2 regions of the Streptomyces sp. NPDC048269 genome follow, and region 2 is predicted to be linked to the other one. Evidence: riboswitches for the same ligand, from Rfam matches in the RefSeq annotation. Region 2 holds a riboswitch; the other holds the start of a gene.
What was found. Region 2 has a riboswitch for glycine ahead of gcvP (aminomethyl-transferring glycine dehydrogenase). Riboswitches for the same ligand answer to the same signal wherever they lie in the genome.

Region 1: it holds a riboswitch for glycine, as region 2 does, so the genes downstream of both, gcvT (glycine cleavage system aminomethyltransferase GcvT) here and gcvP (aminomethyl-transferring glycine dehydrogenase) in region 2, are expected to answer to the same signal.

Annotation. Positions count from the first base shown of each region.
Region 1 covers NZ_JBEZLW010000051.1:32,495-41,603, forward strand. The annotation lists gene AB0D48_RS32400 (carboxymuconolactone decarboxylase family protein) at 1-221, opposite strand, end outside; gene AB0D48_RS32405 (hypothetical protein) at 387-911, opposite strand; gene AB0D48_RS32410 (hypothetical protein) at 1,042-1,707, shown strand; gene AB0D48_RS32415 (L-serine ammonia-lyase) at 1,803-3,185, opposite strand; gene glyA (serine hydroxymethyltransferase) at 3,485-4,741, opposite strand; gene gcvH (glycine cleavage system protein GcvH) at 4,757-5,137, opposite strand; gene gcvT (glycine cleavage system aminomethyltransferase GcvT) at 5,249-6,364, opposite strand; glycine riboswitch at 6,521-6,625, opposite strand; gene AB0D48_RS32435 (AAA family ATPase) at 6,849-7,478, shown strand; gene AB0D48_RS32440 (enhanced serine sensitivity protein SseB) at 8,006-8,740, shown strand; gene AB0D48_RS32445 (enhanced serine sensitivity protein SseB C-terminal domain-containing protein) at 8,796-9,109, shown strand, end outside.
Region 2 covers NZ_JBEZLW010000034.1:6,613-15,721, forward strand. The annotation lists gene AB0D48_RS27925 (MerR family transcriptional regulator) at 4-777, shown strand; gene AB0D48_RS27930 (bifunctional nuclease family protein) at 830-1,303, shown strand; gene AB0D48_RS27935 (MerR family transcriptional regulator) at 1,526-2,164, shown strand; gene AB0D48_RS27940 (DNA polymerase IV) at 2,318-3,733, shown strand; gene AB0D48_RS27945 (PRC-barrel domain-containing protein) at 3,893-4,258, opposite strand; glycine riboswitch at 4,371-4,469, shown strand; gene gcvP (aminomethyl-transferring glycine dehydrogenase) at 4,664-7,549, shown strand; gene AB0D48_RS27955 (DUF5999 family protein) at 7,650-7,847, opposite strand; gene AB0D48_RS27960 (hypothetical protein) at 8,109-8,729, opposite strand.

The DNA of each region.
Region 1 (9,109 bases), on a different contig from region 2:
GCGATGGACACCAGGACGTCCTGGAGCTTCCCCGCGTCCACGCCGGAGTCCATGGCGGGGCCGATGTGGGCGACGTAGGACATCGCGGGCGCGTCCATGGCGACGAGCGCGGCGATGCGGGTGAGCATGAGGGTGTCCGCGGACAGGCCGCACCGCTCGAGCGAGTCGAGGGTCATGGCGGCGAGGGTGTCGAGGACAGGAGTCTCGGAGGCGGTCGTCATACGGGTCATCTCCTGACGGGATCGGGGATCGACGCCGTCGGTGCCGGTGGAGGGGAACCGGGTTCTTCCCGTGGCGTGTCCCTCTCCATCGACCTTAGGAACATTTCGGGCCGTATGCATCCGGGTGGCGGCGCGGTGCTCGCCGCCACCCGTGCGCCCGGCCGTTCAGCAGTGGTTCGGGTGCGCGATGTCCACGACGAACCGCTCCGGCGAGTGCAGGGAGAAGGTGCGGTAGTAGGGGACCGTGTCGAAGGCGGCACCGAAGGTCACGTACCCCTCGAAGTCGCCGGTCAGGGCGAGGCCCTTGAGCTTGCTGAGGTTGATCTTCTGGAGCTTGGGCCCCTGGTAGACGCTGTGGCCCGCGTCGTCGTGTGCGGCGGCGGGGTTGAGGCGGATCTCCAGGAAGTGCTTCCCGGCGAGCGGTACGGGCTTGCCGGACCCGTCGTAGCGCAGCTGCGGGACGGAGGTGACGGTCACCCCGGGGACGAACCCCTGCAGGTCGATGACGATCCGGTCGTACGCGGGGTGCCCGCCCCAGCGGGCATGGACGACGAGCGGAGTCTGGATCTGGGTCTGGGTCCGGGCGCGGGTGGCGACGGCGGCCGAGGCCGGCACCGCGGACGAGAGCCCGGCGGTGAGCAGAGCGCCGGAGGCCAGGGCCACGATCCGGCGGAAACGCGGGTGGATCATGACGTCCCCTCGATTCTCGGGAGGCGGGGACTTGTGACACAGCCTAGGACGCCGTAGCGGACCCGGCAGTTCCACTTCCCCTTCCGCAATTCCTTCGGTGCGCAACTTCCTTCGATGGCAGGGTGGTTGAGTGAAATCCACAGAATCCGTCCCGCTCGACACAGGAGAGAACCGGATGCGCCGTCACCGCTTTCCTCGCCATGGAACGGTCGCCGTGGCCCTGGTCCTGGCGGTCACCGCCTGCGGCGGCGACGCGGACCGTGAGGTCCCGCAGGAGGGCAAGGGAGGCTACCGCTGGGCGGCCACGGACGAGATATGCAACATGCTCCCGTACGGCGAGCTCGCCGACCCGCTGGGCGCGCGCGAGGAGGCCGCGGACCGGATCAAACGGTCCGGCGGGGGCGCCCCGGGCGTCCTGTGCGTCCAGCCGCTCGTGGAGTCCGGCCCGGCGAAGTACGGGAACGTCAAGGTCGAGCTGGACCTCGCCTACACCGAGAGCGTCGACTTCGCGAAGGACGTCTTCACCAGGGGCCGGGAGAACACGGCCAAGGACATGCCGGACAGTGGCCTCACCGAGGTGAAGGGCGTCGGCAAGGAGGCCTACCGGTTCGCCTACAACAAGCCGGCCGAGCTGCGCCAGGTGCGTGAGCTGCGCCTGCGGGACAGCAACCTGACGATCGACGTGACGGTCACGGCCGAGGCGCGCACTCCGCCCACCCCCGAGAGCCTGAAGGCCTACGACACGTCGGTGGACGACTTCGCCAAGGGGGTCCTCAAGGCCCTCCGCCGCGGGTAGGAGCGGCGGACGGCGCGGCGGACAGGAAGGACGGCGCGGCGGACAGGAAGGGGCCCGGCGCACGCGCCGGGCCCCTTCCTGTCCCGTGCCGCGGATCAGCACTCGATGACGTTGACCGCGAGGCCGCCGCGAGCGGTCTCCTTGTACTTCACCTTCATGTCCGCGCCGGTCTCCTTCATGGTCTTGATGACCTTGTCGAGGGAGACCTTGTGGCTGCCGTCGCCGCGCATGGCCATCTTGGCCGCCGTGACGGCCTTGACCGCAGCCATGCCGTTGCGCTCGATGCACGGGATCTGGACCAGCCCGCCGACCGGGTCGCAGGTCAGGCCCAGGTTGTGCTCCATGCCGATCTCGGCCGCGTTCTCGACCTGCTCCGGGGTGCCGCCCAGGACCTCGGCGAGGGCGCCGGCCGCCATCGAGCATGCCGAGCCCACCTCGCCCTGGCAGCCGACCTCGGCGCCGGAGATCGAGGCGTTCTCCTTGAAGAGCATGCCGATCGCGCCCGCGGCGAGGAGGAAGCGGACCACGCCGTCCTCGTCCGCGCCCGGCACGAAGTTCATGTAGTAGTGCAGGACGGCGGGCAGCACCCCGGCCGCGCCGTTGGTGGGCGCGGTGACGACCCGGCCGCCCGCCGCGTTCTCCTCGTTGACCGCCATCGCGTAGATCGTCGTCCACTCGCTGCGGTGCATCATCGGGTCGCCCTCGGTGCGCAGCTGGCGCGCTGTGGAGGCGGCGCGGCGCTTGACGCGCAGGCCGCCCGGGAGGATGCCCTCGCGGGACATGCCGCGCGCGACGCAGGACTGCATGACGCGCCAGATCTCCAGCAGGCCCTCGCGGATCTCGTCCTCGGTGCGCCAGGCCTTCTCGTTCTCCAGCATGAGGGAGGAGATCGACAGGCCGGTCTCGTTCGCCAGGCGCAGCATCTCGTCGCCGGAGCGGAAGGGGTACTTCAGCACCGTGTCGTCGAGCTTGATCCGGTCCTCGCCGACCGCGTCCTCGTCGACGACGAAGCCGCCGCCGACCGAGTAGTAGGTCTTCTCCAGCAGAGGGGCGCCGGCGGCGTCGTACGCGAAGAGCGTCATGCCGTTCGCGTGGTACGGGAGCGAGCGCCGGCGGTGGAGGATCAGCTGGTTCGGCTCGTCGAAGGCGATCTCGTGACCATCGCCTATCTCCGTGCCGAGGAGGCGCAGGCGGCCGCTCTTGCGGATGCGCTCGACCTCGTCGTCCGCCGTCTCCACGTTCACGGTGCGGGGGGAGTGACCCTCCAGGCCCAGCAGGACCGCCTTGGGGGTGCCGTGGCCGTGCCCGGTCGCACCGAGGGAGCCGAACAGCTCGGCGCGGACGGACGCGGTCTGGGCGAGGACACCGTCCTTCTTCAGCCGCGTCACGAACATGCGTGCGGCGCGCATCGGGCCGACCGTGTGGGAGGAGGACGGGCCGATGCCGATGGAGAAGAGGTCGAAGACGGAGATGGCCACTGGCGGACTCCCTTGTCTGCTCGTGGGGTGGAGGGGGCGGGAGAGGTCGATTGTTCGGATTTTGTCCGACAGACGAGCTTAACGCGGTGAAATGAACGTCTCGTCTGCCGGAAGGGGACGGAGGGGGGTCCCGCGGGTGTCAGCTCGCCCTCCGTACGTGGCGTCGCCGGCCTTCGCCGACCGCGTCGGCCCCCGGGACCGGGCCCGGTCGCCGGGCCGCACCCGCGTCCGCCTGCGGCTCCGGTCATGGGAAGGGCCCGGCCTGCGCACGAGCAAGGCCGGGCCCTTCCCCGCGCCGACTAGAGCGACGGGTACAGCGGGAACTTCGCGGCGAGCGCGGAGACGCGCGCCTTGAGGCCCTCGCTGTCGTAGGCCGGCTTCAGCGCGGCCGCGATGATCTCCGCGACCTCGGTGAAGTCCTCGGCGCCGAAACCGCGCGTGGCGAGCGCCGGCGTACCGATCCGCAGACCCGAGGTGACCATCGGCGGCCGCGGGTCGTTCGGGATGGCGTTCCGGTTGACCGTGATGCCGATCTCGTGGAGCCGGTCCTCGGCCTGCTGGCCGTCCAGCTCGGAGTTGCGCAGGTCGACCAGGACCAGGTGGACGTCCGTACCGCCGGAGAGGACGGAGACGCCGACCTCGGTGACGTCCGGCTGCACCAGGCGCTCGGCGATGATCTTCGCGCCCTCCAGGGTGCGCACCTGGCGCTCCTTGAAGTCCTCCGAGGCCGCGACCTTGAAGGAGACGGCCTTGGCCGCGATCACGTGCTCCAGCGGGCCGCCCTGCTGACCCGGGAAGACCGCGGAGTTGATCTTCTTGGCCAGCTCCTGCGTCGACAGGATGACGCCGCCGCGCGGACCGCCGAGGGTCTTGTGGGTGGTGGTGGTGACGACGTGGGCGTGCGGCACCGGGTTCGGGTGCAGACCCGCGGCGACCAGGCCGGCGAAGTGCGCCATGTCGACCATCAGGTACGCGCCGACCTCGTCCGCGATGCGGCGGAAGGCGGCGAAGTCCAGCTGGCGCGGGTAGGCGGACCAGCCCGCGACGATCAGCTGCGGCTTGGACTCCTTGGCGAGGCGCTCGACCTCGGCCATGTCGACCTGCCCGGTCTCGTCGACGTGGTACGGGACCACGTTGTAGAGCTTGCCGGAGAAGTTGATCTTCATGCCGTGGGTCAGGTGACCGCCGTGGGCCAGGTTCAGGCCCATGATCGTGTCGCCCGGCTTCAGCAGCGCGAACATCGCGGCGGCGTTCGCCTGCGCACCGGAGTGCGGCTGGACGTTCGCGGCCTCGGCGCCGAACAGCGCCTTGATGCGGTCGATCGCGATCTGCTCGACCACGTCGACGTGCTCGCAGCCGCCGTAGTAGCGGCGGCCGGGGTAGCCCTCGGCGTACTTGTTGGTCAGGACCGATCCCTGGGCCTCCATGACGGCGACCGGAGCGAAGTTCTCCGACGCGATCATTTCCAGGGTGGACTGCTGGCGCACGAGCTCGGCGTCGACGGCTGCGGCGACGTCGGGGTCGAGCTCGTGGAGAGGGGTGTTCAGTACGGACATCAGGATCCCCTGGGGTCAGTTACCGGCGGTGAGCTTGGTGTACTCCTCGGCGGAGAGCGCGTCCTTGGGCTCCTCCGAGATGCGCACCTTGAACAGCCAGCCGCCCTCGAAGGGAGCGGAGTTCACCAGGGCCGGGTCGTCGACGACGTCCTGGTTGAACTCGACGATCTCTCCGGAGACGGGGGAGTACAGGTCGCTGACCGACTTCGTCGACTCCAGCTCGCCACAGGTCTCGCCCTCGGTGACGGTCTCGCCGACCTCGGGGAGCTGGGCGTAGACGACGTCACCGAGCGCGTTGGCCGCGAACTCCGTGATGCCGACCGTCGAAACGCCGTCCACGGCGTCCGACAGCCACTCGTGCTCCTTGGTGTAACGCAGCTGCTGGGGGGTGCTCATGACCTGATTCTCCTGGATGCGGGGGAGTGGATACGAACTGTGGTCTTGGGTACTGAGACGGAGCCGTACGGATGTCCGTACGACTGCCTGCGCTTCGGGTCGTGCGAAGTGTTACTTCTGCCGCTTGTAGAAGGGCAGGGCCACGACCTCGTACGGCTCATGCGTACCGCGAATGTCGACGCCGACGCCGGAGGTGCCGGGCGCGGCGTGTGCCGCGTCCACGTACGCCATCGCGATCGGCTTGCCGAGCGTGGGGGACGGGGCGCCGGAGGTGACCTCGCCGATGACCTGGCCGTCGGCCACGACCGGGAAACCGGCGCGCGGGACGCGGCGGCCCTCGGCGATCAGGCCGACCAGCTTGCGCGGCGGGTTCGTGGCGGCGCGCTCGGCGGCGGCCTCCAGCGCGGCGCGGCCGACGAAGTCGCCCTCCTTCTCGAACTTCACGACCCGGCCCAGCCCCGCGTCGAACGGGGTGAGGGAGGTGGTCAGCTCGTGCCCGTACAGCGGCATGCCCGCCTCCAGGCGCAGCGTGTCGCGGCAGGACAGGCCGGCCGGGACCAGGCCGACGCCCTCGCCGGCCTTGGTCAGCGCCTGCCACAGCTCCACGGCGTGCTCGGGGGCGACGAACAGCTCGAAGCCGTCCTCGCCGGTGTAGCCCGTACGCGCGATCAGCGCCGGAACCCCGGCCACCGTGCCCGGCAGACCGGCGTAGTACTTGAGGCCGTCCAGGTCGGCGTCGGTGAGCGAGGCGAGGATGCCGGGGGACTCCGGGCCCTGGACGGCGATGAGCGCGTACGCGTCGCGGTCGTCGCGGACCTCGGTGTCGAAGCCGGCGGCGCGCTCGGTCAGGGCGTCGAGGACGACCTGGGCGTTGGAGGCGTTGGCGACGACCATGTATTCGGTCTCGCCGAGGCGGTAGACGATCAGGTCGTCGACGATGCCGCCGTCCGCCTGGCAGATGTGCGTGTAGCGGGCGCGGCCGACGCCGACGGTGGAGATGTTGCCGACCAGCGCGTAGTCCAGGGCCTTGACGGCCTCCGGGCCGGTCAGGGTGATCTCGCCCATGTGGGACAGGTCGAAGAGGCCGGCCTTGGTGCGTACGGCGTTGTGCTCGTCGCGCTCGCTGCCGTACCGCAGCGGCATGTCCCAGCCCGCGAAGTCGGTCATGGTCGCACCGAGGGAACGGTGCAGCGCATCGAGGGCGGTCAGACGGGGGGCAGTGCTCATGGGTGTGGCTCCCGAGTCCCAGGGCATGACATGACGAGGAGGGTCCTCCCCATCTGTCATCGGAACCTGAGAGGTTCGCCGAGAGTTCCTGGCTGCCAGGGACCGTCGGCTTGCACCTTGGGTGGAGCTGCCGAGCAGCTCGCTTTTCAGATCTGCCTCATCCACGCGGTACGGGGCCTGAGAGATTCAAGGGAGGTTCTTGCTCCTTCGGCGCCCGCGCACGGCCTTGCGGCGTGCCCGGGACTCTCCCGCGCGGATTCAAGCGGCCGGTATGCAGTTGGTCCAGATGGCGCACATCATTGCACGCCACCGTGGTGATCGGGGGTGGGGCCCCGAAAGTTCGTGCGGTGCTCGAGCGGCCGGACCGGAACCGGGGCTGCCGGATTACCGTCTCTTTACACTCAGTGGGCAAGGGTCCTGGCGACCCGATTCGGGGGAGGCGATCACTGTGCGGAGATTCGGAGTGGTGACGACAGCGGCGACCGTGGACGCGGTGCCGGCGCAGCGGGGGGCGCGCGTGCGGAGCGGGGCGGCGGCCGGGTCCGTACGTGACCTCCGCGGCCCGGGGGGACGGGGGCCGCGGCGGCTGGGCTTCGCCGCGGGGGACATCGTCGTGGTGTCCGGCCTGCCGGGCGGCGGCAAGAGCACGCTGATCAAGCGTGCGGCGGCCGAGGGCGCGGGGATCGACTCCCAGGACACCCGTGAGCGCTGGGAGCGGCGGATGCCGGGGGCGCTGCCGTACGCCGTCTACCGGCCGCTGGTGCGTGCCGCGCACTACTGGGGGCTGTGGCGGACCCTCCGCTCCGGGGCGTCGGTCGTCGTGCACGACTGCGGGACGCAGAGCTGGGTACGGGGCCTGCTCGCGGCGGCCGCGCGCCGCCGGGGTCGGGCGCTGCACCTGCTCCTGCTGGACAGCAGCCCGGCGGAGGCCCTGGCCGGGCAGGCGGCGCGGGGGCGCCGGGTGTCGGCGTACGCCTTCGCCCGCCACCGGGGCGCGGTGACCCGCCTCCTCCGCTCCGCGGAAGCCGGCCACCCCCCGCCGGGCTGCGCCTCGGTGACCCTCCTGGACCGCGCCTCGGCGGCCGCCGTGACGCGGATCGGCTTCCACGCCTGACGCGCCGCCGGGCTCCGCGCCGGGCGGCGCCTGAGCCACGTGCCCGGCCGCCCCGCCACCACCGGGACTCCGCCCCAGCCCCCGCGCCCCAATCGCCGGCGGGGCTGAAGGCCGGGGCTCTGCCGCCGCACCCCGCGCCTCAATCGTCGGCGGGCTGAGAGGCCGGGGCTCCGCCCGCACCCGGCGCCTCACTCGCCGGCGGGGCTGGGTTCGGCGCCGCCAGGTGGGCTGGATTGCCCGCAGGGCAATCTCAGCCTCGCCGGCGTTTGAGGCGCGGGCGCGGGGCGCCGTGTCCGGAGCCGTAGCCGGGCGGGGCAGCGCAGGCACGTCCAGCCCCGCCGGCGTTTGAGGCGCGGGGGTCCCGGACGGAGTCTGGGGGAGGGTGGGGGCGGAGCCGCCGGCGGGGCCCACCGGCGGAGCCGAGCGGCGGGGTCCGGGCAGGGCGGAGCCCACCGGCGGGGGCGGCCCCCCGGAGCGATAGCCTCGGCACGACATTCGGCGGGAAACACACGCAGAGGCAGGGGCACATGCAGGGCAGCGGCTGGCCGGGGAATGAGCTGGAGCAGGTGCTCGGGGCGGCCCTCGGGCAGCCGGACGCCGGCGGGCGGATCCTGGAGGTGCTCGGGCGCAGCCAGGTGTGGGTGCCCCTGCCCGGCGGCGGAGGCCAGGACTCGGCCGCCCTGGACCTGCCCACGATGGACATCGGCGGCGCGGCCTACGTCCCGGTCTACAGCTCCGAGGCCCAGTTCCTCACCTGCGTCGGCCCCGGCATGGACTTCGCCGTGGCCCCCGCCGTCGAGTTCGCCCGCGGCCTGCCCCCGCAGCTCGGCATCGCGCTCAACCCCGAGGGCGCCGTCGGCGTCCCCCTGCCCCCGCCCGCCGTCGCGGAGCTCTGCCGCACCGGCCGGACCCCGCTCGACGGCCCGTCCACCGGCGGTCGGGTCCGGCTGTACGAGCCGGACTGGCAGGAGGACCCGGTGGAATTCCTGGCCGCCGCCGCCGAAGAGTTCCGCGCCACCGGCGTGGTCGCCGCCGCGCACCGCTGCCTCGCCAGCGTCGAGGGCGCGGACCCGGAACTGTTCATCGGTGTCCGCCTGCTGGGATGGGAGCCCGAGATGCAGAACGCCCCGATGGAAGCCCTCGGCCGGGCCCTGGCCCGCGTACCGGCGCCCTGGCCCGTGCAGTTGATCCTCCTCGACGCCGCCCAGGACCCGGTCACGGACTGGATTCGTGAGCGCGTACGCCCCTTCTACCTCCCGTAGGGCCGCTTAAGCTGTTGGTACGTGTGGACGACGGGCGGACGAAGAGGGGTACCGGGTGAGTGCGTCAGGCACGGCCGCGGCCGGGCAGGTCGAGCACATGCTGCGCCAGGTGACTCCCGGGCGGTATGAGAGCTACGAGTCGCTTCTGCACGCCCTCTCCGAGGGCCGGCTGTGGATGCTCCTCTGGCAGGGGCAGCCGGGTTCCCCGGACGCCCAGTACGGCGGCATGGAGGTCGAGAGCCTCGGGTACGCGCCCTGCGTGACCTCCCCCCAGGAGCTGGCCGCCAGCGGCTGGACCCGCGGCTACGAGGTGGTCACCGGGCGGGACATCGCCCGCGCGCTCTATCCGGACCGCTGGGGCCTGTGGCT
Region 2 (9,109 bases):
CCATTGCTGCGTACCCCGACCGGCGGTGCCGCGAAGAACGGCACCGCCGGAACCTCCGGCTCGGACGGGCGGCTGGTGAGCATCGGCACGGTGCTCACCACGCTGCGTGACGAGTTCCCCGAAGTCACGATCTCGAAGATTCGTTTCCTGGAGGCGGAGGGGCTCGTCGAGCCCAGACGCACACCTTCCGGATATCGCAAGTTCAGTACGGAGGACGTGGAGCGGCTGGCGCGCATCCTGCGGCTGCAGCGCGACCACTACCTGCCGCTGAAGGTCATCCGCGAGCAGCTCGACGCGCTGGCGCGCGGGGAGCAGATCCGCATCCCGGGGCCCACGCCGCACGGGGAATCCGTCGATCCCGCCGGCCCCGCTGCCGTGTACGGCGAGGTGGGCCGTGAGCGGCCCACCGTGGCCCGGGTCGGCCGGGCGGAGCTGATCGCGGCCGCCGAGGTGGACGAGGTCCAACTCGTCGAGTGGGAGTCGTACGGGCTGCTCGCCGAGGCACCCGGTGGGGGATTCGACGCCGAGGCGGTCACCGTGGCCCGGCTGGTGGCCGATCTGGGGCGGTTCGGGCTGGAGCCGCGGCACCTGCGCGCGATGAAGGCCGCCGCGGACCGGGAGGCGGGCCTGATCGAGCAGGTCGTGGCGCCGCTGAGGCGGCACCGCAATCCCCAGACCAGGGCGCACGCGGAGGCCACGACGAAGGAGCTCGCGGGGCTCTCCGTGAGGCTCCACGAGGCGTTGGTACAGACCGCCCTCGGGGTCCGGCTCCAGTGACCGAGGGGGCCCCGACTACCCAAACCTGCCGAGCAGGTCCTAGGGTTGCTGTGTGAACGAGCTCGACGTTGTGGGTGTCCGGGTGGAAATGCCCTCCAACCAACCGATCGTGCTCCTGCGTGAAGTGGGAGGCGACCGGTACCTCCCCATCTGGATCGGTCCTGGGGAGGCGACCGCCATTGCCTTCGCGCAGCAGGGAATGGCCCCTGCCCGTCCGCTGACGCACGACCTGTTCAAGGACGTGCTGGAGGCGGTCGGCGAGGAGCTCACCGAGGTCCGGATCACGGATCTGCGGGAGGGCGTCTTCTACGCGGAGCTTGTCTTCGCCAGCGGGGTCGAGGTGAGCGCGAGGCCCTCCGACGCCATAGCGCTCGCCCTGCGCACGGGGACGCCGATCTACGGCAGTGACGGCGTGCTCGACGACGCCGGGATCGCGATTCCGGACGAGCAGGAGGACGAGGTGGAGAAGTTCCGCGAGTTCCTCGACCAGATCTCGCCCGAGGACTTCGGTACCGGCCCGCAGTGACGCCTCACCGGCCCGCAGTGACGCCTCACCGGCCCGCGGTGACGCGTCGGCCGCGTCGTCCACGGGGAAGTAACAGCCCATTCGAGTAGCCTTTCCCCGCAATCGGATACGGGAAACCACTCTCAGGGTGATTATCACTCGGCGTGCCGAGTGTGGCGATCGTTGACGCACCCCTGGTGACTGCCTACCTTCAAGGTGGCAGGTCAAGGACGGAGGGTCGGCGTGAGGATCACGGGCGACGGTACGACCGGGGGCATCCCCGCACGGAGTGACGGTGGACCGTACCCGCTGCACGGCGGTGCGGCGGGGTCCGCGCGCCGTCAGCCGGAGTCGACGCCGGTCGGACCGGTGGGCGGCGACCCGGCGCCCGAGCAGATCGGCTATCGAGGGCCGACGGCGTGTGCCGCGGCCGGCATCACCTATCGGCAGCTCGACTACTGGGCGCGGACCGGGCTGGTGGAGCCGAGCGTGCGGCCCGCGTACGGGTCGGGGACGCAGCGGCTGTACAGCTTCCGGGACGTGGTCGTCCTCAAGATCGTCAAGCGTTTCCTGGACACCGGGGTCGCGCTGCAGAACATCCGCACGGCCGTGCAGCACCTGCGTGACCGCGGGTTCTCGGACCTGGAGCGGATGACGCTGATGAGTGACGGCGCCACCGTGTACGAGTGCACCTCGCCGGACCAGGTCGTGAGCCTGCTCCAGGGCGGGCAGGGCATCTTCGGGATCGCCGTGGGCGTGGTGTGGCGCGACGTGGAGAAAGCGCTGTCGCAGCTGCACGGGGAGCGGGTGGACACCGGCGAGACCCTGGTCGGTCACAACCCGGCGGACGAACTCGCCGCCCGCCGCAACCGGGCCGTGTGACCCGGGCCGTGTGAACCCGGGCGGACGGAGCCCGATGCCACCGGGCCCGGGACGAGCGGGCCCGATACGACCGAGCCCGGTACGACCGAGCCCGGTACCTCCGGGCCCGATGTCGCCGGACCCGTTGTCAGAGGCGTAGGGCAGCATCGAGCTGTGAGAGCCGCGCCGACCATTCTGCATCTGGACATGGATGCCTTCTACGCCTCCGTCGAGCAGGCGTCGAAGCCGAGCCTGCGGGGCAAGGCCGTCATCGTGGGCGGCCTCGGGCCCCGAGGAGTCGTCGCCACCGCCTCGTACGAGGCCAGGCGGTTCGGGGTGCATTCGGCGATGCCGATGGCGCAGGCGCGGCGGCTCTGCCCGAACGGCGCCTGTCTGATCCCGCGCTTCAGCCTCTACCGCGAGGTCAGCGACATCGTGATGGCCCTGCTGCGGGAGCTGTCGCCGCTCGTGGAGCCGCTCAGCCTCGACGAGGCCTTCGTGGACCTGGAGGCGGGCGGTGTCGCCTTTGACGGGCCGAGCGCCCGTGCTGCGGGGGAGCGGCTGCGGGCGGACATCCGGGCCGCCACGGGGCTCAGCGGTTCGGTGGGGCTGGCCGGATCGAAGATGCTGGCCAAAGTGGCGTCCGAGGAGGCCAAGCCGGCGGGTCTGCTGCTGATCGAGCCGGGGACGGAGCGGGAGCTCCTCGCGCCCATGTCGGTGCGGACCCTGCCCGGGGTGGGGCCGGCCACCGGCGAGCACCTGCGCCGGGCCGGGATCACCACGGTGGGGGACCTGGTGGAGGCCGGGGAGGACGAGCTGGTCCGGATGGTCGGGCGCGCGCACGGGGTGGGCCTGTACCGGATGGCGCTGGGACTGGACGACCGGCCGGTGGTCGCGGAGCGGGACGCGAAATCGGTGTCGGTGGAGGACACCTTCGACGTGGACCTGCACGACCGGGTGCGGATCCGGACCGAGGTGCAGCGGCTCGCCGACCGGTGCGTGCAGCGGTTGCGGGCGTCCGGGCATTCGGGGCGCACGATCGTGCTGAAGGTCCGCCGGTACGACTTCTCGACGCTGACGCGGTCCGAGACGCTGCGGGGGCCCACGGACGACCCCGCGGTGGTGCGTGAGGCCGCGGCGAGGCTGCTGGAGGGCGTGGACACCACGGGCGGGGTGCGGCTGCTCGGGGTGGGCGTGACCGGGCTGGCGGACTACACGCAGGAGGATCTGTTCGCCCAGTCGCTGGCCGTCGAGCCGCTCGGTGAGCCGGGGGAGTCCGTGGAGGCCGGTGAGAGAGGGGCGGCCGCTGGGCCGGATGGGGCTGCAGGGACCCCGGAGGGCGTGGAGCCGTCCGGGGAGCCGGAGCCCGCCCCTGAGCGGCGCTGGGCGGCCGGGAGCGACGTACGGCACGCCGTGTACGGGCCCGGGTGGGTGCAGGGCAGCGGGGTCGGGCGGGTGACCGTACGGTTCGAGCAGCCCGGATCGGAGCCCGGGCGGGTGCGGACCTTCCGGGTGGACGACCCCGAGCTGGAGCCGTCCGACCCGCTGCCGCTGGTGGGGGAGGAGGAGCGGACGGCGGAGCAGAGCTGAGGACTGTCCCGCAATCCCCTGCGGGCGCACGACGCCGGCTACGGCACCCCGCGGCGTTGTCGGAACGCCCGAATGCGTCCAGTACCGGGGCGCCCCTCAGCCTTGCGCGCACCGCGTCCGATGCCGTGCGCGGGCCCGCCGGGGATTGCGGGACAGTCCTCAGCCCTCGTCGCCCGCCAGGTGGCCGAAGTCGCGCTGGAAGTCAGTGGGCAGGGTCACGTCCAGGCCGTAGTGGTGGTAGAGCTGGAGTTCCTGTTCCGGGGAGAGGTGGCGGCCGACTCCGAAATCCGGGGCGTCCTTGATCAGGGAGCGGTCGAAGGGCACCCGCAGGGTGTCGCCCACGAGCTCGCTGGGCTCCAGCGGGACGAAGGCGTCGCGGCTGAACAGACCCGTACGCACAGCGGCCCATTCCGGGACCCCGGTGGCGTCGTCGAGGTAGACCTCGTCAATGGTGCCGATCTTGGTGCCGTTGCGGTCGAACGCCTTGCGGCCGATCAGGCTGCGCGGATCGATGTCGGTCTGCACGGTCCCTCCAAATGGTCGCAACTCCTCCGTAATGACTACAGAAGGGCATTTCGCGACCTGAGGCCACTCGGGGAGTGTCCAGATCCTCGCTGGTAGGCTGGGTGATGGCTGTCGACCCTGTGCGGGAGAGTCCTCCGAGTGAGCGTGACGGAGGCGCCGAAGGAGCAAATCCTCCCCGGAATCTCTCAGGCATACGTACCGCACGGACGAGGCCACTCTGGAAAGCAGGGGCGGGTACCGGGCGCGCAGTGCCGGTTCCTCTCCTCACCGACGGTGAAAGCCGGCACTCAAGTGATCCTTGAGCGGCCGGTGAAACTCTCAGGTTGAGATGACAGAGGGGGAGGCCGTCCGGGTGCCCGCGCCGTGGTGCCCCTCGCAGGTCATACGACCAGGAGGCCTCCGTACATGACCGCCAACCGCATTCCGCTCTCCCAGCTGGAGCGAGGCATCCCCTTCGAGCAGCGCCACATCGGCCCGGATGCCGAGGCGCAGGCGAAGATGCTCGCCCAGGTGGGCTACGGCTCCCTGGACGAACTGACCGCCGCCGCGGTGCCGGATGTCATCAAGACCGCCGAAGCGCTGAACCTTCCCGACGCGCGGACCGAGGCCGAGGTGCTGGCCGAGCTGCGTTCGCTCGCCGACCGCAACCAGGTCCTCTCGTCGATGATCGGTCTCGGCTACTACGGGACCTTCACGCCGCCGGTGATCCTGCGCAACGTCATGGAGAACCCGGCCTGGTACACGGCGTACACCCCGTACCAGCCGGAGATCTCGCAGGGCCGTCTCGAAGCGCTGCTGAACTTCCAGACCGTCGTCGCCGACCTGACCGGGCTGCCGACCTCGGGTGCCTCGCTGCTCGACGAGGGCACCGCGGCCGCCGAGGCCATGTCCCTCGCCCGGCGCGTGGGCAAGGTCAAGGACGGCGTCTTCCTGATCGACGCCGACGCGCTGCCGCAGACCATCGCCGTGATCGAGACCCGCGCCGAGCCCACGGGCGTCGAGGTCGTCGTCGCGGACCTGTCGGACGGCATCCCGGCCGAGATCGCCGAGCGCGGCGTCTTCGGCGTGCTGATCCAGTACCCGGGCGCCTCCGGTGCCGTACGGGAGATCAAGCCGCTCATCGAGCAGGCGCACGAGCTCGGTGCCATCGTCACCGTCTCGGCCGACCTGCTCGCCCTGACCCTGCTGACGTCCCCGGGCGAGCTCGGCGCGGACATCGCCGTCGGCACCACGCAGCGCTTCGGCGTCCCGATGGGCTTCGGCGGACCGCACGCCGGTTACATGGCCGTCCAGGCCAAGCACGCGCGCTCGCTGCCGGGCCGCCTCGTCGGCGTCTCCGTGGACGCGGACGGCAACAAGGCGTACCGCCTGGCGCTGCAGACCCGTGAGCAGCACATCCGCCGCGAGAAGGCCACCAGCAACATCTGCACCGCGCAGGTGCTGCTGGCCGTCATGGCTGCCATGTACGCCGTCTACCACGGCCCGGACGGCCTGCGGACGATCGCCCGCCGCACCCACCGCTATGCCGCCCTGCTCGCCGCGGGTCTGCGGGCCGGTGGCGTGGAGATCGTGCACGGCGCCTACTTCGACACGGTCACGGCCCGGGTACCGGGCCGCGCGGCCGAGATCGTCGCCGCCGCCCGCGAGGGTGGGGTCAACCTGTACCGGGCCGACGCCGACCACGTCTCCGTCGCCTGCGACGAGACCACCCTGCGCGCGGACATCGAGGCCGTCTGGGCCGCCTTCGGCGTCACCGCGGACATCGAGGCGCTGGACGAGACCACGGCCGACACCCTGCCCGAGGGGCTGCTGCGCTCGGACGACTACCTGACGCACCCGGTCTTCCACCAGCACCGGTCCGAGACCGCGATGCTGCGCTACCTGCGCAAGCTCTCGGACAAGGACTACGCGCTGGACCGCGGCATGATCCCGCTGGGCTCCTGCACCATGAAGCTCAACGCGACCACCGAGATGGAGCCGGTGACCTGGCCCGAGTTCGGCCAGCTGCACCCGTTCGCCCCGGTCGAGCAGGCGGAGGGCTACCTCACGCTCATCACCGAGCTGGAGGAACGTCTCTGCGAGGTCACCGGCTACGACAAGGTCTCCATCCAGCCCAACGCCGGGTCCCAGGGTGAGCTGGCCGGTCTGCTGGCCGTGCGCGCCTACCACCGCGCGAACGGCGACGAGCAGCGCACCGTCTGCCTCATCCCGTCCTCCGCGCACGGCACCAACGCGGCCAGCGCCGTGATGGCCGGCATGAAGGTCGTCGTCGTCAAGACCGCCGACGACGGCGAGGTGGACGCGGCCGACCTGCGCGCCAAGATCGAGCAGTACCGCGACGAGCTCGCCGTTCTGATGATCACGTACCCCTCCACGCACGGTGTGTTCGAGGAGCACGTCGCCGACATCTGCGCGCAGGTGCACGAGGCCGGCGGCCAGGTCTACGTGGACGGCGCCAACCTCAACGCCCTGGTGGGCCTGGCCAAGCCGGGTCACTTCGGCGGCGACGTCTCGCACCTGAACCTGCACAAGACCTTCTGCATCCCGCACGGCGGCGGCGGCCCGGGCGTCGGCCCGGTCGGCGTCCGGGCGCACCTGGCCCCGTACCTGCCGAACCACCCGCTGCAGCCGACCGCCGGTCCCGAGACGGGCGTCGGCCCGATCTCGGCCGCGCCGTGGGGCTCGGCGGGCATCCTGCCGATCTCGTGGTCGTACGTGCGGCTCATGGGCGGAGAGGGCCTCAAGCGCGCCACCCAGGTGGCGGTGCTCGGCGCCAACTACATCGCCAAGCGCCTGGAGCCGCACTACCCGGTGCTCTACACCGGGCCGGGCAACCTGGTCGCGCACGAGTGCATCATCGACCTGCGCCCCCTGTCGAAGGCGACGGGCGTGAGCGTGGACGACATCGCCAAGCGTCTGATCGACTACGGCTTCCACGCGCCGACGATGTCCTTCCCGGTCGCCGGCACGCTGATGATCGAGCCGACGGAATCCGAGGACCTCGCCGAGATCGACCGCTTCTGCGACGCGATGATCGCCATCCGCGGCGAGATCGAGCGGGTCGCGGCCGGCGAGTGGCCGGTGGACGACAACCCGCTGGCCAACTCCCCGCACACCGCGGCGGCGCTGGGCGGCGAGTGGAACCACCCGTACACCCGTGACGAGGCGGTCTTCCCCGGTGGCGTCACGGCCGCCGAGAAGTACTGGCCGCCGGTGCGCCGGATCGACGGCGCCTTCGGCGACCGTAACCTGGTCTGCTCCTGCCCGCCGCTGGACGAGTACGACCACTGAGCCACGGACAAGGGGCCGGTCCGGGAGAACCCTCCCGGACCGGCCCCTTCGTCGTCGCCCGGTCGTTCCCGGCCGTCGCTCCGTGTGGTCGCTCCGTCGGCTAGGCCGCCTGTGCCCCCGCGAGCGGGCGGTGCGGGGCGATGATCTGGCCGTCCGGCAGCAGCTCGCCGGTGTCCTCGAAGAGCAGGACGCCGTTGCACAGCAGGCTCCAGCCCTGTTCCGGGTGGTTGGCCACCGGGAGTGCGGCCTCCCGGTCGGCGGATTCGGCTGACGGGCAGGCTGGCTGGTGCTGGCACATGGATGCGTTCTTTCGCTGCGGTGTGGTCTGCGTGCTACGGCTCGATACGTGGTTCATGGCCGTCCCCCTGGGTCATCCCCGCACCCGCGGGGAGCTTGTCATCAGTCTTCCCCCACGACAGCCGCTTCGCAGGCATTTCCCGCCAGCTGTCCTCATAGATTGATGACGCATCACTCGTGCGGGCGGTTCAGGCCAACTCCCCCGTCATTTCGGATGGTTCGCCGGTGGCCCGACCGGGCTAGGCCGAATGGGTCACTCGGGTCAGGCGGCGGGTGCGGCCAGCGAGGGCGGGACCGGCGCCGTCGCCGGGGTGAGCCGGTGGGTCATCACGGGCAGCAGCTCGGAGACCGGATGCGGCCGGTACGCGGCGATGCCGGGCGGGGCCGGGGCCAGCGGCACCAGCAGATCCTCGCCGGCGGGCAGCCCGGCGGACGCGTCGGCGCCCACGGCGCCGTGCAGCCACAGGGTCAGCATGTACAGCTCCGGCACGGACAGCAGCCGGGGCTGGTACGCCGTGGCGAGCGACTCGGCCTGGCGCAGCGCGCGTTCGGTGGCTGCCACGTAGGGGCCCTCGAAGAAGTGGGAGAAGGCCCAGCCGTCCGGTGTCAGCCGGGTGTCGGCCGCCGCGACGTACCGGTCCCCGCTGCGGATCAGGAACCGCCAGCCGGTCAGGCGGGTACGGGGCGGCCTGCCGCCCGCCGCCGGGTTCGAGCCGTCCAGCCGGTCGAGGACGTGCACCGGAAGCGGGAGTTCGGGGGTCATCGGCCCCTGGATCGCGCGCAGGGCGGGAGTGTGCGCCTCGTGGACTGCGGTGGGGGAGCCGAGAGCCGCGAGGACGCAGCGGACGGCGGGCGCGGGAGCCGGAGGGACATGCAGCGGCATGGTGGGTCGCCTCTCACTTGGGAGACCTGTGGAACGGGGGCAGGTGCGGTGCGGACGGCGCTGTCGCATTCTGGGGCCAGAGGGGGGCTGAGGGGCAATGGCCGCGCGCCAACTCTCTGCCTCGTTTGCGGAGTTTATACGACATGTGTTCACGCAGTGTTTCGGCTAGCTGTCCCGGCTATTGCCGACAAGGCGCTTACCGGTCCCGCTGACGTGGCATTCATGTCGGATACACGCGGACATGCCGCGCTGACCTCGGAGGTTACCGGACGGGGGCTCGGCTGAAAAGCACCGGTTTTCCGGAACGTGCAAAGTCGATGCGGAATTTGCGGGAAGCAACTTGCCAGGTGAATGTGCCGTAGCGCCCGTCGGCCAAACCG